3 regions of the Exiguobacterium sp. BRG2 genome follow, and region 1 is predicted to be linked to each of the others. Evidence: riboswitches for the same ligand, from Rfam matches in the RefSeq annotation. Region 1 holds a riboswitch; each other region holds the start of a gene.
The links. Region 1 has a riboswitch for thiamine pyrophosphate ahead of thiT (energy-coupled thiamine transporter ThiT). Riboswitches for the same ligand answer to the same signal wherever they lie in the genome.
Positions count from the first base shown of each region.

Region 2: it holds a riboswitch for thiamine pyrophosphate, as region 1 does, so the genes downstream of both, Q9R23_RS08265 (ECF transporter S component) here and thiT (energy-coupled thiamine transporter ThiT) in region 1, are expected to answer to the same signal.
Region 3: it holds a riboswitch for thiamine pyrophosphate, as region 1 does, so the genes downstream of both, Q9R23_RS02615 (thiamine phosphate synthase) here and thiT (energy-coupled thiamine transporter ThiT) in region 1, are expected to answer to the same signal.

Region 1 covers NZ_JAUZUW010000002.1:102,987-109,627, forward strand. The annotation lists gene rsmB (16S rRNA (cytosine(967)-C(5))-methyltransferase RsmB) at 1-113, shown strand, start outside; gene Q9R23_RS03215 (Stp1/IreP family PP2C-type Ser/Thr phosphatase) at 132-866, shown strand; gene pknB (Stk1 family PASTA domain-containing Ser/Thr kinase) at 869-2,803, shown strand; gene rsgA (ribosome small subunit-dependent GTPase A) at 2,829-3,734, shown strand; gene rpe (ribulose-phosphate 3-epimerase) at 3,737-4,393, shown strand; TPP riboswitch at 4,416-4,525, shown strand; gene thiT (energy-coupled thiamine transporter ThiT) at 4,585-5,145, shown strand; gene Q9R23_RS03240 (thiamine diphosphokinase) at 5,147-5,749, shown strand; gene Q9R23_RS03245 (amino acid permease) at 5,805-6,641, opposite strand, start outside.
Region 2 covers NZ_JAUZUW010000005.1:34,388-41,028, reverse strand. The annotation lists gene Q9R23_RS08285 (DEAD/DEAH box helicase) at 1-292, shown strand, start outside; gene Q9R23_RS08280 (glycerol-3-phosphate acyltransferase) at 289-819, shown strand; gene Q9R23_RS08275 (GNAT family N-acetyltransferase) at 833-2,383, shown strand; gene Q9R23_RS08270 (50S ribosomal protein L25/general stress protein Ctc) at 2,675-3,331, shown strand; TPP riboswitch at 3,427-3,526, shown strand; gene Q9R23_RS08265 (ECF transporter S component) at 3,627-4,199, shown strand; gene Q9R23_RS08260 (ABC transporter ATP-binding protein) at 4,196-5,725, shown strand; gene Q9R23_RS08255 (energy-coupling factor transporter transmembrane component T family protein) at 5,697-6,419, shown strand; gene Q9R23_RS08250 (NAD(P)/FAD-dependent oxidoreductase) at 6,475-6,641, shown strand, end outside.
Region 3 covers NZ_JAUZUW010000001.1:508,476-515,116, forward strand. The annotation lists gene Q9R23_RS02590 (hypothetical protein) at 33-326, shown strand; gene Q9R23_RS02595 (DoxX family membrane protein) at 355-843, opposite strand; gene Q9R23_RS02600 (MFS transporter) at 970-2,154, opposite strand; gene Q9R23_RS02605 (OsmC family protein) at 2,345-2,770, shown strand; gene nagZ (beta-N-acetylhexosaminidase) at 2,767-3,987, shown strand; TPP riboswitch at 4,044-4,146, shown strand; gene Q9R23_RS02615 (thiamine phosphate synthase) at 4,232-4,822, shown strand; gene Q9R23_RS02620 (FAD-dependent oxidoreductase) at 4,819-5,763, shown strand; gene thiS (sulfur carrier protein ThiS) at 5,760-5,960, shown strand; gene Q9R23_RS02630 (thiazole synthase) at 5,963-6,641, shown strand, end outside.

The sequences.
Region 1 (6,641 bases):
TGCCAGAATCCGTGCGGCATCTAATCGGAGATCGAGCAGAACTCAAGTTGTTACCGACGACAGTCGGAACGGATGGCTTCTACATTGCCGCGTTTAAGAGACGAGAAGATTGATACGAACGGAGGACTGTCATGGAGTTAGCTCACCTTTCGACCACTGGGAAAGTCAGGACTAAAAATGAGGATACGGTATTACTCACCGGGAACGCTGAACGTGGTCTTGCCGTCGTTGCGGATGGTATGGGAGGTCACGCTGCTGGCGATATCGCAAGTGCGATCGTTCGCGAGGTATTTGAAGCATCCTTTTCACTCATGCCAAATCGTCCGATGGAATTGTCCGAATGGATAGAACAACGCGTAGCCGAAGCGAATGCCCGGATTCTTCAGTTTTCAAAAGAAGAACAACTTGCGATCGTCGGAACGACCATTGCCTGTGTGTGCTGGGTCGAGGATTTGCTCGTCATCGGTCATGTTGGAGACAGTAGGGTCTATGCCCTTGAGGGTACGGCGTTAAAACAATTGACGGATGATCATTCTTACGTCAACATGTTACGACAAATGGGAGAGCTTTCGGACGAGGAAGTCGAAAATCATCCACGTAAAAATGTCATCACACGATCGGTCGGCTCGAACGAAACGGTCGAAGTCGACATTCAAGTAAGAGATGCTCCAGACTATGACCTCGTCCTTGTGTGTAGCGACGGGTTGACCGATGAAGTGCCAGATGATGTCATCGAACAGATCATCTTACGGGATGATCCGCTTGATGAGATCGTCGGACGATTGGTGAAAGAAGCGAATGCTCGAGGAGGCGCGGATAATATTACGATTGCCGCCATCCGGTTCAAAGAAAGAAAGAGGGTCTGAATATGCGATACGGAGATCGATTAAATGACCGCTACCGCATAGAACGGCTAGTTGGAAGTGGCGGGATGGCGAATGTCTATCAAGCCTATGATGAGATTTTAAAGCGTCATGTTGCCATTAAGATTTTACGGACTGAATTTTCGCATGACGAACAGTTCATTCGTCGATTCGAACGTGAAGCGCATGCTGCTACCAGCTTGAATCATCCAAACATCGTTGCCGTCTATGATGTAGGCGAAGAAGATGCCATCTATTACATCGTCATGGAGTATATCGATGGTATGACATTAAAGACATTTTGTGAAAATCAAGCATTACCTGTGCCGCAGGCCGTCGATATCATTGCTCAAATTTGTGATGCGATCGATCATGCCCATGCACACCGAATCATCCATCGCGATATCAAACCGCAAAACATGTTGATTCGAGAGGATGGTACCGTCAAAGTAACGGATTTCGGAATCGCTGTGGCGATGTCGAATGCGACGCTGACGCATACTATGTCCGTCCTTGGGTCTGTCCATTACTTCTCGCCAGAACAAGCAAAAGGTAAATTTGCCGATGAGAAGTCGGATATCTATTCGCTTGGTGCTGTCTTATACGAACTTGTGACAGGACAAGTCCCGTTCGAGGGTGATTCACCGGTTGCAATCGCTTTGAAGCATCTGCAAGATACACCGCGTCGTCCATCCGTCTTGAATCCGAAAGTGCCACAAGCGCTTGAGAACTGTATCATGCAGGCGCTCGCAAAAGCACCACATGACCGCCAACAGTCCGTCGCAGCCTTTAAGGCAGATATGGTGACGGCGTTGTCTGACGAACGAGCAAGTGAAGGCATCCGAGGTGCAGAAGAGGATGAGATGGAAAAGACGATGGTCTTATCACCTGTACAAGTGCCAGAAGAATCAAAAGCGGAACCGGACACACCTGTCGTCACGACCGTTCAACCGAAACCGTCAGAAAAGAAAAAGAAAAAACGCTGGTGGGTCATCCTATTATTACTGGTATTACTCGGTGGAGCGGCTACGACGTTTGCGATGTGGCCGGATCCTACCGTTACGGTACCGTCCGTCGTCAAAACGGATGGAGATGAAGCGGAAACGAAGCTTGAGAAACTTGGATTTGTTGTCGAGACGACAGAACGAAACAGTGATACGGTCGATGAGGGAGACGTCATCAGTCAGACACCGCGTGAAAACGCACAGGTCAAGAAGGGCTCGACAGTCAACTTGGTCGTCTCTACCGGAAGTGCTCCGGTCGAAGTACCGGATGTGACAGATGACGCTGAAAAAGAGGCGATTGAGACGTTAAAAGAGGCTGGATTCGCTAAAGTCGAGGTCGAACGTGAAAAGTCGGATGAAATCGAGCGAGGTAATGTGATCCGGCAATCGATCTCGGCTGGTACGGAGGTCATCGCGAAAGAACAAACGATTACGATCACCGTCTCGGAAGGAACATCTTCCTTCGAGTTGAAGGATTTGACGAACTTATCGAGTGACGAAGCAAAAGCCTACCTGGACGAAAAAGGGCTCGATGGAACGTTCGAGCAAGAATTTTCTAGCGACGTGAAACTCGATCAAGTTATCCGTCAATTCCCACAAGCAGGGACTCAAGTCGAACCGAACGACTCCGTGACGGTCTTCATCTCAAAAGGTGAGGAAGAAAAAACGTTGACAGCGACGTTCCCTGAAAAGGTCGTCTATGACGCGGTCAGCGAGAACGAGGACGAGGAACCACCGAAACAAGTCATCCGGATTGAGACGGAAGATGCGAAAGGGAAGCGGACCGTCATCGAGGAATCAATTGACCAAGATGAGACATTCGACGTGCCGGTGACGATTGATCCGGGAGAAGAAGGCAAGATTACGATTTATAAAGACGATACGGTGTATCGTTCAAAAACCATCACGTACAATCAAGCAAAAGACGCACAGTAAATGTGATGAAAAAGGAGTGCATAGGATGACGGAACAACGCATCGAAGAGAATCGAGAAGGAACGATCATACGCCTGCAGGGTGGCTTTTATGATGTCATGACACCAGAAGGAGAGGTCCGTTCACGGGCAAGAGGGAATTTCCGAAAACGCGGCATCAGTCCAGTCGTTGGAGACGAAGTCGTTCTTCATATCGAAAGTGAGACCGGGTATATTCTCGAAGTGAAGGAGCGGGACAACTTTTTAGTACGCCCGCCTGTCGCGAATATCGATCAAGCGTTGCTTGTCGTCTCGGCTGCAGAACCTGATTTTTCAGCGCACTTGCTCGATCGTTTCCTCGTCTTGATCGAAGCGAAGGAAATCCAACCCGTCATCCTGTTAACGAAGATGGACTTGCTTGATGATGTCAAAGGTCCTGCAGTTAGAGAGGCAATTGCCGCTTACCGGAAGATTGGATATACGGTCATCGAGACATCCAGTGAGACGTTGTCGGGTGTTGAGCAAGTCCGTCCGTTACTGGCCGGGAAAACGAGTGTTCTTGCCGGACAATCCGGTGTTGGGAAAAGTTCGCTCTTGAACGCACTTGAACCAACACTCGACTTAGAGACGAGTGCGATTTCGAAATCACTCGGACGTGGGCGGCATACGACACGACACGTCACGTTGATGCCACTTGCCGAAGGCTTGATTGCTGATACACCAGGTTTCTCGAACCTTGATTTTCCGTATGATATGGAAATCGAGGATGTACGGTGGAGTTTTCCTGAATTCGTGGCTGTACAGGACGAATGTAAGTATCGAGGATGTTTGCACTTGAATGAACCCGGATGTGCTGTCAAGGAAGCCGTCGAAGCACAAGAAATCATGTCCTCTCGTTATGAGAACTATGGTATGTTTATAGACGAAATCAAGAATCGAGCCCGGAGGTATTGAAGATGATTAAAATTGCACCATCTATCTTATCAGCAGATTTTGCGAATCTTGAGCGTGATGTCAAAGCAGTCGAGGCAGCAGGCGCGGACTATATCCATTTCGATGTCATGGATGGTCAGTTCGTACCGAATATCTCGTTTGGACTGCCTGTGCTCAGCAGTTTACGTCAAAAGACGGATATGGTCCTTGATGTCCATTTAATGATTGACCAGCCAGAACGTTTCGTTGAAGATTTCGTTAAGGCAGGGGCAGATATCGTGACGTTCCACGTCGAAGCGACGAACCACGTCCACCGTGTTTTACAACAAATCAAGCTATCCGGTGCAAAAGCAGGGGTCGTCTTGAATCCTCACACGCCATTATCGACGATTGAACACGTCCTTGAGGATGTCGATATGGTCTTATTGATGACGGTCAATCCGGGCTTTGGTGGACAAGCCTTCATCGAGAATGTCATGCCAAAACTCGCATCACTTGCACAAATGAAAGCAGATCGTGATCTGACATTTGAAATCGAGATTGATGGTGGCGTCAACCCGGAAACAGCAAAACTTTGCATCGAAAACGGCGCGAACGTTCTTGTCGCGGGATCAGCAATCTACAATGCACCAGATTATGCGGAAGCGATCACTAGCATTCGTCAAGGGGCTGCCGTATAATAAGAACGAGAAAACGAAATATGATGACCGCAAGGGGTGTCGCTTGAAAAGCGGCTGAGAGGAGTCTTTTAGACTTTAACCCTTCGAACCTGTTCCGTTCAAACGGACGTAGGGATGTGGCGCACGCAGGCAGTACGGCGTTCGTCGTATTGCCTTTTTGCGTCCTCTCGTACAATGAAGGAGGAAATAGCATGAAACGGTTACAAATGATGATGGAAATTGCCATCTTCGCAAGTCTCGGGGTCGTCTTTGATTTACTGATTCCATTTAAAATGCCACAAGGCGGTTCAATCAGCTTAGCGATGTTACCGATCTTTGTCATGGCATTTCGCCACGGTGTCATCGGAGGTGTCGTCACAGGAGCGCTTGTTGGTACGATCCAACTGATGTTCGCCCCACAAGTCTTGACGATCGTCCAACCATTACTCGATTACACGATTGCATACGGTGTCGTCGGACTGAGCGGTCTGTTCGCCCGTCAGGTTAGACAAACTGCACGTAACGGACAAAAGAAACGTTTGATGGCGTTCGTTCTCCTTGCAACACTATTAGGCGCAGGACTCCGTTATATCTGTCATGTCATCAGCGGAATCGTGTTCTTCGCGAAATATGCAGAAGGTCCAGTCGTGCCATATTCATTAGTTTATAACGCGACATACATGGTACCATCTTATGTTTTATGCGGTGTCGTCGCGGGTCTCCTCTTTACAACTGCGCCACGTTTACTACGTTATTCAGCACGAGGCGTCTGAGATGCGGGCGATTCTCGTGTGCGCCGGTCCTCAAGAAGAAGTGCCTGATTTGCGGATGCTTTGTCAGTCTAGTGATTTCATCATTGGTGTCGATGGTGGTGTTCAGACTATTGAATTGTTTGGGCTGACATGCGACATGACGATCGGTGATTTTGATTCGCTTGGTTACGTACCTGAAGGAGCAATCGTTCATCCGGCTGAGAAAGATGAGACGGATCTCGAACTCGCCCTTCGTACAGTATCAGAGATGAAACGGTTTGATGATACTATCATCGTCGGAGCAACAGGTGGACGACTCGACATGACCGTTCAAAATGTGTATTTATTGAAGCAATACCCTGAAGCGCGACTCGTCACGAAACGGGAAGAGGTGCGATATTTGGCAGTAGGATCGTATGCAGTCGAAGCCGAAATCTATCATTATCTTTCTTTCATTCCACTTGTGCCGTCAATCTTGAGTTTAGCTGGAGTCAAATATCCACTTGATATGCATCCTGTTCCGGTCGGAGGTTCCTTGACCGTCAGTAATGAATGGAGTACGTCAGAAGCGACAGTAGAGCTCCATCAAGGAGAACTATTGATGATGCGAACACTTAAGGAATAGAACAAGCATATGAAAAAAGGCCGTGGATGATACCGCGGCCTCTTTTCATATGGCATTATTCTTCGAGTTGGGAAGGGGCGACTCGAATGTCACTTTGAGCCGATAGGTGTTTTCCTTTAATGAACAGATGATAGCTTCCCCACATGACGAGGAAAAATGGAACACCGATGTATAAAGCAATTCGTTGATCCGCTTGAAACGCAAGACTGAAAAGGACAACGACATTAAGTGTCAACGATATCAACGGTAATGCTGGATAGAATGGCGTCTTGAACTTTAGTTCGGATAGATCATGTCCGTTTCGGATGAACTGACGGCGGAACGCAAGTTGCGAAGCGGAAATTGAAATCCAACCGACTTGAGCACCGAGTCCAGCTAAAGACAAGAGCCAGATAAAGACGGTATCCTCTGCGAAAAAAGCTGTCAGAAGAGATAACATCGCAAACATCATCGTAAAGAGTAAAGCGCGCATCGGCACACCACGGGCATTAACATAAGATAATTTCTTTGAAATCATCCCTTCTTGTGCCATTGCCCATAACATTCGGGTCGCGGCATACAATCCCGAGTTCCCGACGGATAATAGTGCTGTCAAGACGACGATGTTCATCAAGTCAGCGGCATACGGGATGCCGATCGCATCAAAGACCATGATGAATGGACTACTGACTCCGCCAGCCGTCTCATACGGAATCAATGCACCGACGATCGTGATCGATAAGACAAAGAAAATGAACGTGCGCCAAACTGTATTCCGGATAGCTTTTGGAATCGATTTTTCAGGCGTATCGGACTCCCCAGCCGCGACACCGATCAATTCGGTCCCCTGAAAAGCAAAGTTGACAGCAATCATCGTCGTCAAGACACCGAGAATTCCGTTCGGAAACCAACC
Region 2 (6,641 bases), on a different contig from region 1:
AGCCGGCGGAACGGGACTGAATCTCGCAACTGCTGATACCGTCATCCTGTTTGACAGCTGGTGGAATCCGGCTGTTGAACAACAGGCAGCCGATCGCGCCCATCGGCTTGGACAACAATCCGACGTGACCGTCATTAAATTGCTGACACGCGGAACGATCGAAGAGAAGATGACCGAATTGCAAGATCGAAAAGCCAAAATGGTCGATGCCGTCCTGACAGCTCCAGACAGTGACGCCTTGACCGTCAAAGAACTCGTACATCTCGTAGAAACAAAGGAGGAACAACGGTGATCCTTGATCTCCTGCTTGGTTATCTCATCGGTAGTATTTTAGGTGGTACGCTCTTTAAGTACATCAGTCGTACCGATTTGGCTCAGGTTGGTTCCGGAAACATCGGTGCCCGCAATGCCCATCGTGCCGGTGGGCTTCCGGCTTTTGTATTCGTTTATCTGTTTGATGCCGCGAAGACGGTCCTTGCACTACAGATCACAGACATGTTTTATCCGGTCGCCCTCACCGTGCTCATCGGTCACTTGTTTCCGTTGTTTCACCCACGATGCGGCGGTAAAGGGTACGCTGTATTTTCCGGAATCGTCTTCGCTATCACGCCGTGGGCATATCTTGCCGGATTAGGCATACTCGGTTTGTCTTATCTCGTAACGAAAGATAGTGTCAAAGCGGGGCTTATTCCGGTCGTTTTACTTCCGTTACTACCCGTCTTCTTAGACGCAGGGTCAGTCAATATCTTGTGTACCGTTGCCGTAAGTCTACTTGTCCTGTGGGCTCATGATGCACTCCACAAGCCAGCCATTACATAAGGAGGACGTCTCCATGATCGACTTTTCCATTGCAACTGCGGACGACGCGGAAGCAATCCATGAATTGAACTACCTCACCTTCACAGAAGAGATTCCACAACATCAACCGAACACCGAACGCAAACGGATTGACCGGTTTCATGATCAAAATACTTATCTGATTGGCAAGGAAGACGATCGACTCGTCGCGATGATCGCCATTCGAAAGCATCGTCCCTTTTCGCTTGAGGAAAAGGGCGTGACGCTAGACGAGACACTGACGGATCCAGCAGAAATCCGCTTACTTAGCGTTCGTCCCGAATACCGCAATAGTCGTACGTTCATGCAATTGATGCGCTTTCTAATGGTCTACCTCGAGCGGGAGACGATTGATCATGTCTATATCAGTGGTACGACGCGAGAAGCAAAACTATACGCGCGGTTCGGCTTCACACCGATTGCAGCGACGCTTGGTAGTGGTGACGCCCAGTTTGTACCGATGTTGTTGTCGCGCGCAACATACGAACGATCCGTCATCGCGGATGTCTTACGTCCCCTGCATTTTCTAGCCGGTCCGGTCGAGGTTGCGCCGACGGTCCGTCAAGCGGCGCAACAAGCACCGCGTCCACACCGGACGGCCTCGATGCGTCAGCTCGATCAAGATTTACGTGGCCGAATGTGTCAGTTGCTGGATTTGCCACATGTCTCGATGGCCGTCGGCAGCGGTACGCTTGCCAATGATATTGTCGCGCAACAACTCACTGGGCATGGATTGATCCTAAACGGTGGCGAGTTCGGTCAACGCTTGATTGACCATGCGGCACGTGCCGGCAAGTCTTTTGATGTCCATACGCTTCCCCCCGGTCACCCGATCGACTTGGGGCTACTCGCTCATCAATTGAGGCAAACGGCATACAACTGGATCTGGTTGACGCATTGTGAGACGTCAACAGGTGTTCTCTACGATCTTGATGCAGTAAAAGTGCTGTTAGATCAACGAACCGCACTCGTCGTCGATGCGATCAGCGCTGTTGGAACCGGACATTTCTCATACGCTGGCTGCACTTTCGTCACGACTGTTTCCGGGAAAGCGATTGGTGGTTTACCGGGTCTTGCGTTCATTGGTCACGCAGATCGCGTCCTACCTTCTCTCTGTATTCCCCGTTATCTGGATTTAGGGCTCTACGCGGAAGGGGTTGCCTTTTCCGGCTCGTCGAACCTGTTGCTTGCCTGTCAGGCAGCGCTTGATGCCCTCGATCTTAATCAAGCAGCAATCAAGATGACCTATCTCGAACAAGCCGTCCGCGCAACTGGATTCCAACTCCTCGCACAACAAGAAGCACAAGCGCCGGGAATACTGACGATCGTTCATCCGTCCGCAACTGATTTAGGCGACGCTCTGCGCATTCAGGGGTATCACGTCCAGTACGAAAGCGACTATCTCGTTTACAATCAGTGGCTTCAAATTTCGACGATGGGACAGACGACGATGCGACAAATTGAACGTCTCGTTCATGTTTTAGTTCGTGAAAATCAACGAATCACCATAAAGAATGAAAAAAATGAAAGACCTCTCAACCCCTGATTTCAAGCAGTTTGGAGGTCTTTCGACTTCAAAAAGATAAAAAAAGAGGTTTATGGATTTAAAACATAGGGGTATAAAATCACTAGCACCGCATCAAACCGGTGACTTACTCACACATGTTTCTCAATATCAGCGTAATGACCTGGGAGAGAAATGCAAAGTCACGAAAGCGTCAGATTCATTAGAGTCTGAAACCGATTGTCTTAGCATGATTCATATTGTTCAGGATTCGTCCTGCTCCTACATTCATTACCTTTTGAGGGCTATACCAAATTCAAGGGGGAAATGAACATGTCAGTTAATTTAACAGCCGAAAAACGCGAGGTACGTCCACGCTCACTCCGTAAACAATTGCGTCATGAAGGAAAAGCTCTTGGCGTCGTGTATGGTTACAAAGTGGAAAGTACACCAATCGCATTTGAAGAAAAAGAATTGCTTAAAATCGTCCGAGAAAACGGTGAAAACGTCTTGATTTCACTCAAACTCGACGGTAAAAATATTAACGTCTTGATCAATCGCCGTGATATGGATGTCTTCACACCAACCGTCGATCACGTTGAATTCATCGCTGTGAAAATGGATGAAGAAACAGAAGTCGAAGCAGACGTTGTACTCGTTGGTGAAGCAGCCGGTGCAAAAGTTGGCGGCTTCCTATCACAAACACTCTTTAAAGTAACAGTCGCCGCTACACCAGATAAATTACCAGAGAACGTCGAAGTCGACGTCACGAACCTCGAAATCGGCGATTCGATTTCTATAGCTGATCTTCCAGAGCAAAAAGATTTCCGCATCGTTACAGAAGGCGATATTCAAGTCGCAGCTGTCGTCGAATCGACACTCGAGCAGGATCTTGAAGAAATCGAGGAAGCAGAGGGACAAGCAGAAGCTGGCGAGGACAACGAAGCGTCTTTAGAAGAAACAGCGGAAGAGAACGAAGACAACAAATAAGTCGTTTAACGATACGCCCTTTGCGGCGTATCGTTTTTTTATGTCTTGACAACAGACGCTGGATTGCCTAAAGTGAACAGCGTATCACCTATTACCATATCCACTAGGGGAGCCCAATTGGCTGAGACGATTCACTTCGGACCCTTCGAACCTGATCTAGTTCATACTAGCGTAGGAAAGTGGAGCGATCACATCCAATGACTCCTGCTGCGCGCAGTTTTTCTGAGGACCGCTCTCTTTTTTACGGAGGGCGGTCTTTTTTGGCGTCTCCCCCATTCAAAGGAGGACGTATCTGATGCAACACTGGAAAATGAAAGAAATCATGGTCATGATGATGCTCGCCGTCGCTTGCGGCGTCATCTATCTCGGTTGGTCAACACTCTGGTTACCGATCTCAGCGGTCTTCGGACCTGTCGGTGCCAACTGGATGTTTGGTATCTGGATCATTGCGAGTCCGCTCGTCGCAGCAATCATTCAAAAGCCAGGTGCCGCTTTAATTGCGGAAGTCGTCGCGGCAGCCGTCGAACTGTTCACGGGAAGTCATTTTGGTTTATCCGCTCTTCTGATCGGAGTCTGCCAAGGACTTGGTGCGGAACTCGTCTTCGCGATGACGCGTTACCGTCGTTATGACACATGGACCTTGATGTTATCGGGTGTCGGAGCCGCGATTGGTAGCATCGTTTATAGTCTAATCGCGAACGGATTCGGTTACTACACAACGACGACGTTGCTTGCGACAACTGGCTTACAATTGATCAGCGGCGCATTACTCGGTGGCTTGCTTGCAGCAATTCTCGTCCGTCGCCTTGTTGCGACCGGTGTCTTGAACGGGTTTGCGGCAGGACGAGCGAAACGGGACGTCGCATGATTACTGTCGACGACCTTAGCATCCGCTATCCGGGTCAGATGAAATCGGTGCTCAATCATGTATCGCTGACGATCGAGCACGGGACGACCCTTTTGCTTGGTCGCAGTGGGAGTGGCAAGACGACATTACTTCATGCCCTTGCCGGACTGACACCGGAAACGATTGAAGTCGAACAGACTGGAACTGTTACCCGCTCTGGTTCGGTCGGAGTGCTGTTCCAAAATCCAGAAGAACAGTTTTGTATGGAGACGATCGGACGGGAAATCGCTTTTAGTTTAGAAAATCGCTCGATTCCACGCGTGGAGATGGATGAACGAATTGAACGCTTACTCGCACTCGTCGGTCTCCCTCTCCCCTTCTCGACACCGATCGCGAGTCTATCCGGAGGAATGAAACAGCGTCTCGCGCTCGCAGCGGTCCTAGCACTTGAGCCGACGATCTTATTACTCGATGAACCAACGGCTCAGATTGATCCAATCGGACAACATGAGCTGATGGCGTTGATTTTTCGGATTCAAAAAGAACACGATTTAACGATCGTCTTGATTGAACACCAACTTGATGTCTGTTTGCCGTACGTCGACCAAATCGTCTTACTTGAGGACGGATCGATTACTGCGACGGCGGATCCACGGGATCTGTTCCCGCAGGATTACAAAGAGCTTCAAACGAAAGGTATTTCCGTTCCCTCTTTGTATCCGTATACCTTAGAGACGTTACCCATAGATGGACCGCAAGCGGCGCGACTTCAGGTGCCTTCCGCTGTCGCTACAGCTGGGCGCTCTTTGTTACACGTCGCTGCATTATCGACGAAAGCGCCATATCCGTTGACCGATGCGACATTTTCCATGCAGACAGGAGAATGGGTGATGCTGCTCGGGGCAAATGGATCCGGGAAAAGTACATTGCTTGCGACACTCGGGCGGTTGCTTCCCAATCGTGGAACGTATCAGCTCCAGGGGCGTCCGGTTCATCGTTACTCCCGGCGTCGCTTTTATGAGCACGTTGGCTATGTCTTTCAACAACCGGATCTGCAGTTTCTTAAGCTGACGGTCGAAGCGGAAATCGACTGGAGTCACCGGGCAGCGACGAATGTTAAGCGCGCGGCGTTGCTTGAACGGCTGGAACTGACATCTGTCAAACAGCAGTCACCACTTGCTCTTAGTACGGGGCAACAACGACGGCTCAGCGTCGCAACGATGCTCGGACAAACGAAAGACTTGTTGTTGCTCGATGAACCGACCTTCGGACAAGATGGATTGACGACACGACGCTTAATGGAACAGTTACAGATGGAACAACAGAACGGTACGACACTCGTCATGGCGACGCATGATATGGAGCTCGTCGCCCGGTATGCGGATCGTGTCCTCGTCATGGAGCAAGGACGGATTGCTTTTGACGGTCGCCCAAGCGAGTTATTCGCTGACGTTCCATTACTCGAGCGCTGTCAGCTACAACGTCCACTTTCGTACCAATTCCAGGAGGTGAAACGTGATGCAAACGAACGTGTCCCCGTTCGCTGAACTCAATCCCGTCATTAAGGGAAGCGGATTGTTTTTGATCATGTTTGCCTTGATTGCAACGAATGACTGGGTCAAAACGTTAGTATTCCTGAGTTTTGCTATCGCACTGCTACTCCTCTCCGGATGGGGTCCTTTTGATTTCTTGAAGCGACTTGCGCCGTATAGTCTATTATTCTTATTGACGTTCTGGATGATGGCGGCTTTCGGCAAAGGAACGAATACTCTTTGGTCGTTCGGTTGGTTTCATGTCACGTCGGAAAGCGTCACGCACGGCTGGTTACTTGCCTTGCGGATGGCCACGTTCGTCTGCTTGAGCCTCGCTTTCGTCACGACGACCGATGCGACCCGTTTCGTAATGAGCTTGATCCATCAGGCGAAGTTATCGCCCCGCTTTGCTTACGGATTCCTTGCCGGGATTCGCTTTCTGCCGCAACTGGTCGAAGAAGTCCGCGTTTTGCGGCAAGTCCGGATGATTCGCAATGTGCACAGTCGCTTTCCTGGTGATGGATTTCTTTCAATTGGCTTACCGCTCTTCTCACGGTCGATCCAGCGGGCAGAACGGATGGCGATTGCTCTCGAAGCCCGTCACTTTTCAGCAGAGCGAACGTATTACGAGGTACCGGTCGTTCAGCGTCAGGATATTATTTATCTTGTGGTCATCCTCCTATTCATTAGTCTTGTCTTTTGGCTATGATTACCGCCACCCGTATACGGGTACACTCTAGCAAGACAGATTGAAGGAGAACGACATGAAACGTATCCTCTTGATTGGTGCAGGTCACGCTCACCTGCATTGCATTACACACGGACCAACAGAAGACGTCGAGTGGCTGGTCCTGAACGCCTCGACGTACCAATATTACTCGGGCATGTACTCTGGACTTGCTGACGGAACATACGACATGGATGAGATGCG
Region 3 (6,641 bases), on a different contig from region 1:
ACGTATAAAGACTATACAAGGGGGGAACTCACATGCAATTCTTGATTTTTGTCATCTTCGCAGGTGCTCTGTATTGGTTCTACTACAATTTCTTACTAGGATACCGTAAGAAAAATATCACGCTGACGTTTGACGATCGGTTTTATTCACTCGACGAACATGTCGCAGCCATCGAACAAAAGCTTGCAACGGATGGACGTTCAGCGCGTTATCTCGGTGACCGTCGCTTTGAAGTCGATGGCAAACCTTATCTGTTCCTCGAGCGGACAGTCCCAGTCGGCGGGGTTCCGACACAGCAGACGATTCTCGAGCAACAAAAAAAATAACTCTCCCGCGTTTGGGAGAGTTTTTTCGTTAGACCGGAATCCGGTCGAGGGGATGTGGTTGTTGCGACGAACGATACCAGCGCATGATCCAGTGATCAATACCGATTTGATACGCGTAGCGTCCTGCAGCAAGTAAGACGATTGAGGCTGCTAAGAACAACGGGTTTAACGCAATCGTTCCAGCAAGTAAGTAATTGAGATTCATGATGCTCCCGACGACCAGTGCAGGAACCGTCAATAGACTGAGAATAAACAAGATCCCGACGACGAGTTCTGCGAACGGAATCAAGACGTTGATCAGCCCGACGTTTGGTAAGGCGAGTTGCTCGATCCACGTCGCGTACCACGAACTGACGAGTGCGTCTTCGCCTATCGCTTTCGTTAGCGCCCCTTCAAGAAACGGTTTTGCATCAAAGCCATTGATGTACTTGCCGATCCCGGCGATGAACCACTGAATTCCAAGCCAGAGCCGGATGATCGTCAATAAACTGATGCCGATGATGTGTAATGCTTTCACTTTCAGACACTCCTCTACTACAACATAGTCCCCATCATACTGAAAAATCAGCAGTAAGATGGGGACTATCATCATAACGTCATCGAACCGTCATCGACCTGTTACAAAAAAGGATAAGGTAGCCGTTCATGACCGCTGATCGAGACGATGACTGATTGCAGTTAATAAAGCAGCGACAAGCGCAACAAGCCCACCGACCAGTGCCGTGTTCATCATCGGACCGTTCGCATAAACGATGCCACCGAGTGCCGAACCGAAGGCAATCCCGACATTACTCGCAACCGGCATCAAGGAAGCGGCGAGTCCTTTTGCTTCCGGATTGAACTTTTCGGCGAGGTCAATCAAGTAGATTTGTGTCGAAGTCGTTAGTAGAATCGACATCAATGACATCAAGGCGATGTTAAACAGACCAAGTGAAAGGGATACTGTCGTGAAATATAATGCAGCAAGGACGATTGCTTGCACGACGAAGACGAACCGTAAGCGTCCCATCGGATTTTTACTAGCAATCTTGCCGGCAAGGATGTTACTGAAGATCGAGACGACACCATAAGCGAGCAGGATCGGACTAATCCATGTCTTCGCGATGCCGAGTTCCGTTTGCAGGATCGGCACGAGGTACGTGTAGACGACGTAAGTTGCTCCGAAGCCGAACGACGGAATGAAGAAGGCAATCAGGATCCGTGGATTAGCGAGCAATCCAAGCTGCTCCTTGATTGAACCGGAGCCCGTCGATTGCTGGACGGGAACGATCTTCCACACAGCGTGGACCGCAATCATTCCCATGACTGTCGTCAGCCAAAACGTGGCTGCGAAGCCAGCGTGTTGACCGATGAACGTACCGATCGGAACACCAAGTACGTTCGCGAGTGTAAAACCACCAAAAATGAACGAAACGGCGACACCGCGCTTCGCGACAGGTACGCCATCGCTTGCGACGACCATTGCGAGCGAGATCAAGACACCGGTCAGGATGGCTGTCAGGTTGCGGGTGGCGAGCAATACTTCGTAACTTGGAGCAAAACTACTGGCAAGGTTCAGTAAGACCCAAACGAGTAACAGACGTAGAATCAGGCGACGCCGTTCCAAGTGACCGGTCAGCGACATGACAATCGGTGTACCAATCGCAAAGGAGATGGCAAATGCCGAGACGAGCGTACCGGCTGTTGCGATCGTGATATTAAGAGCTGAGGAGATTTCAGCGAGGATCCCGACGATGACGAATTCGCTTGTTCCGAGAACGAACGTCAGGAGCGACAACGTGGCGATCAACAGCCAATCGCGTCGACTTAAACGAGTAGTAGGTGACATGGATGATTCCTCAATTCTGGCGCTTGCGCGCGAAACTATGAGTAACAGGATAGCATGAAACGATTTCGTCGGGTATCGCAAAGCGAGAATTCGGGAAAAGAACCATTATTCGAAATAGCGTGTGAATTTCCAGGCTTGCTATTTTTTGCGTATACTACAGTAGAAGACTACTGACAAAGGAGTGGAAACGATGCAAGCGACAGTGACATGGAACAAACAGATGGGGTTTAGTGGACAGACGGAATCAGGGCATCATCTTGCGATGGATGCAGCACCGGAGAACGGTGGCGAAAATCAAGCACCACGACCGACTGAACTGCTGCTACATGCCGTTGCCGGCTGTACTGGAATCGACATCGTCTCGATTTTAGAGAAGATGCGCTTGACGATCACTCATTTCGAAATGGATATCGAAGGGGAACGGGCAGAGGATCATCCGCGGCGCTTTACGTCGATCTCGATTCATTACCGGCTTGAAGGTGATCTCCCGGAAGATAAGGTCCGTCGTGCCATCTCGTTATCAAAAGATAAATACTGTTCGGTCTCGCAATCCTTGAACGCTGAGATTTCCGTCTATTATTCCATCAATGGTGTCCGGAGCGAGGATCCTTTGTGAAGAAAGTAGTACTGATCGGTTGCCTGTTGCTTGCAGGGTGTGCGCAGGAGACGACGGAACCAACGAAACCATCACAACCAGCAACGAAGCAACCGACGGAGGCGAAGAAATCAAAGCCTGAGCCGACAAAGGAAGAACGACAACAAGCACGATTAAAGCAGCAACTTGAAGCGATGTCGACGTCAGAAAAGATCGATCAATTGCTCTATATCGGAGTTGCCGGCACGGAACTTTCAGCAGCTGACCGGAAATTGTTGCAGACGCATGCGATCGGTGGGGTCTTACTGCTTGGTGGGAATATTACGTCAGAAGATCAACTCTTGACGTTCACGCGTGCCATTCAAGAAACGAACCAAAAACCGTATGCCTTCGTCGGGGTTGATGAAGAGGGCGGACGGGTCAGCCGGGTACCGGATCAACGATTACGTCTCCCGACGAGTCAACGGATGGCGCAAGGTGCAGATGCTGCAAAAATGGAAGATGTCGGACGTACGCTCGGTCACCTGTCACGATTTTATGGGTTCAACATGGACTTCGCACCGGTCCTTGACGTCAATAGCAATCCGAACAATCCAATCATCGGCGACCGTGCGTTAAGTGCTGATCCGAAGACCGTCGCGACTCTCGGTACGGCCCTGATGCATGGGATGCAAGAGACGGGAACGATTCCGGTCGTCAAACATTTTCCCGGTCACGGCAATACGAGTGTCGATTCCCATGTCGGTTTGCCGAAAGTGACAGCATCAAAGGAAGAACTGAAGCGAACGGAACTGTTACCGTTCCAAGAAGCGATTCAAGAGGGCGCCGAGATGGTGATGGTCGCCCATATTCTCTATCCCGCGTATGACGATCAAAATCCATCTTCGCTCTCGAAGCCGATCTTGACTGACCTCTTGCGTCAACAACTCGGATTCAAGGGTGTCATCATCACGGATGACCTTGTCATGGGGGCGATCACGAAACGATATGGTCTCGCGGAAGCGGCACGCCAGGCACTTGTCAATGGAGCTGATATGGCGATGTTTTCGGAAGCAGGTGCCTATCCGAAGGTCCACACCGAAGTGATGCAAGCCGTTAAAGAAAAAACGCTGACGCCTGCGATGCTCGATGCTAAAGTGATGCGGATCTTAAAGCTGAAGCAGACCTATGCCGACAGCCAGAAGCAACAGCGACCGACGAAATCGGAGCTTATTCAGCAAGTGGAAGCGCTCAACTAGGACTAGCGAAGTAAAGCAACTCATGCTAGACTAATGGGGCAAGCCAATTAAACACGAAAAGACACTAGGGGAGTCTCCCAGCAGACTGAGACGGAAGTATCCGGACCCTTTGAACCTGATCTAGTTCGTACTAGCGGAGGGAAGTGGCTCGAAACCTTAGATATCCTTAGCGCTTTAGCGCATTTTCGGACCACTCCCTTCAACATCGGGAGTGGTCCTTTTTCGTATCGAAAGGAAGAACATGATGCGTTTACATCTGATTTCGACGGGATCCATCAATCCACGCGATGGAGTGGAAACCTTTCAATCGCTTCAACCATATACGGATCAGCTTCATCTTCGAGAACCGAATTTGTCGGCAGCAGAATTGCTAGAACTGATTGACGCGCTCCTTGCGAAAGGGTATTCGCCTAATCAATTAACCGTTCATGACCGGGTCGACGTCGCCCATGTCGCTGGTATCGGTGTGCAGTTGACTCGACGATCCTTACGCGTCGGCGATGTAAGGCGTCACTTTCCGAATCTTATCATCGGGAAATCCGTCCACTCTCTGGCAGAAGCACTTGCAGCGGAAGCGGAAGGAGCCGATCGATTGCTGTACGGTCATATTTATCCGACAGCGTCGAAACCAAACGTGCCACCGCGAGGGATCGATGCCTTGAAGCAAGTTGTCACTTTCACGACGAAACCAGTCATCGCAATCGGCGGGATCACTCCTGATCGCATTCCTGAGATCGCAGTGACCGGTGCAAGCGGAATCGCCGTCTTATCCGGTATTCTCGGTCAAGCGGACCCGCATGCTGCCATTCAGCGTTATCAGGGGGTACGGGTATGACGGATCACATCATCATCGGTTGTGGAGTCATCGGTTTGACGCTTGCTTACAGTCTCGCTTGTCAGAACGAATCCGTTCTTGTCCTTGATCGCGGAACATGCGGACAAGGGACGAGTCGGGCGGCTGCCGGAATGCTTGCGACGGACATCGAGCTGAGAGAAGAATTGCATACACTTGCCGCGCGAAGTCGCCGTCTGTATCCGTTACTTGCGCGACGCCTCACGCGCGAGACCGGGATCGATTGTGGCTACCGGGAACAACCATTTTTATTGAAACGAAATGGGCAAGAATACTTATTTCCATCGGTCGGTCAAATCGATCCGCGACGACTAACGACTGCATTGATGCATGCCTTACGAAATCGTGGGATACCAATCGAAGAACAGGTGGACGTCACGCGAATCGAGGAGAGTAATGATTTCATTAGGGTTGAGTCGAACACGGGAACGTGGACGGGACGAACGGTGACGGTTGCTGCCGGACGCGGGTCCCAAGCCTTGCTCGATACAGCTGGTATTTCGATAGCGACGCACGGTGTCAAAGGGGAATGTCTGGCGGTCCGTCTCGCGGGTCAGCCGTTACGCTCGATCCTGTTTGATGACGACGTCTACCTCGTACCGAAAGCGGACGGACGGATATTGATCGGTGCGACCGAACTACCGCACGACGAGACGATCGGTGTTAGTGTCGCAGGAGTCACGTCACTGCTTCAAGCAGCAGAGCGTCTCTATCCACCGATCCGTGATGCTGTCATCGAAGAAGTCTGGTCAGGCGTACGACCACAAACAGAGTTCGGCTTGCCATATATCGGAGTCGCCGATTCATCCCGTCGGATCTTTATAGCGACGGGGCATCATCGGCATGGCATATTACTCGCACCGGCGACAGCGGAAGTTTTGGCAAACACATTACGGTTGATCCTAAAGGAGGAAGTCCGATGAATATTACGATTAACGGCAACGACCACACCATTGAACAGATTGAGACGATTGAGGACATGCTCACGCAACTTGGCTTAGGGGAAAAACTCGTCATCGTCGAACAGAACCGACAGATCATCGACCGCGGAGCTTACGATCAAACGGTCGTTCGGAACAATGACACATTCGAAATCGTTCATTTCGTAGGAGGAGGATAAAGATGTTGAAAATTGGAGAAAAGACATTCGAATCACGGTTATTACTTGGAACGGGGAAATATACGGATGCTACGGTACAGCAGGAGGCCATCGATGCGTCCGCTTCACAAATCTTGACGTTCGCTGTCCGGCGGCTCGATCTCTTCGACAAACAACAATCGAATTTCTTGGAGTCGCTTGATTTAACGAAGTACGATTTACTACCGAACACGGCTGGTGCGAAGACAGCGGAAGAAGCTGTCCGGCTAGCAAAGCTTGCGCGGGCATCCGGTATGTGCGACATGGTCAAGGTTGAAGTGATTGGGTGCGATAAGACATTACTACCTGACCCAATCGAGACGTTACGGGCTTCTGAAGAGTTACTCAAAGATGGGTTCATCGTCTTACCGTATACATCGGACGACGTCGTCCTTGCACGACGACTCGAGGAACTCGGCTGTCATGCCATCATGCCGGCTGCGTCACCGATCGGGTCTGGGCAAGGCATCCTCAATCCGCTCCACCTAAAGTTCATCATCGAGCAGACGACGGTGCCTGTCATCGTCGACGCTGGCATCGGTTCTCCAACTGACGTTGCCTATGCAATGGAACTGGGAGCGGATGGTGTCTTATTGAACTCCGCTGTCGCCCATGCCCAGGATCCAGTCAAGATGGCGCACGCGATGCGACTAGCCGTCGAAG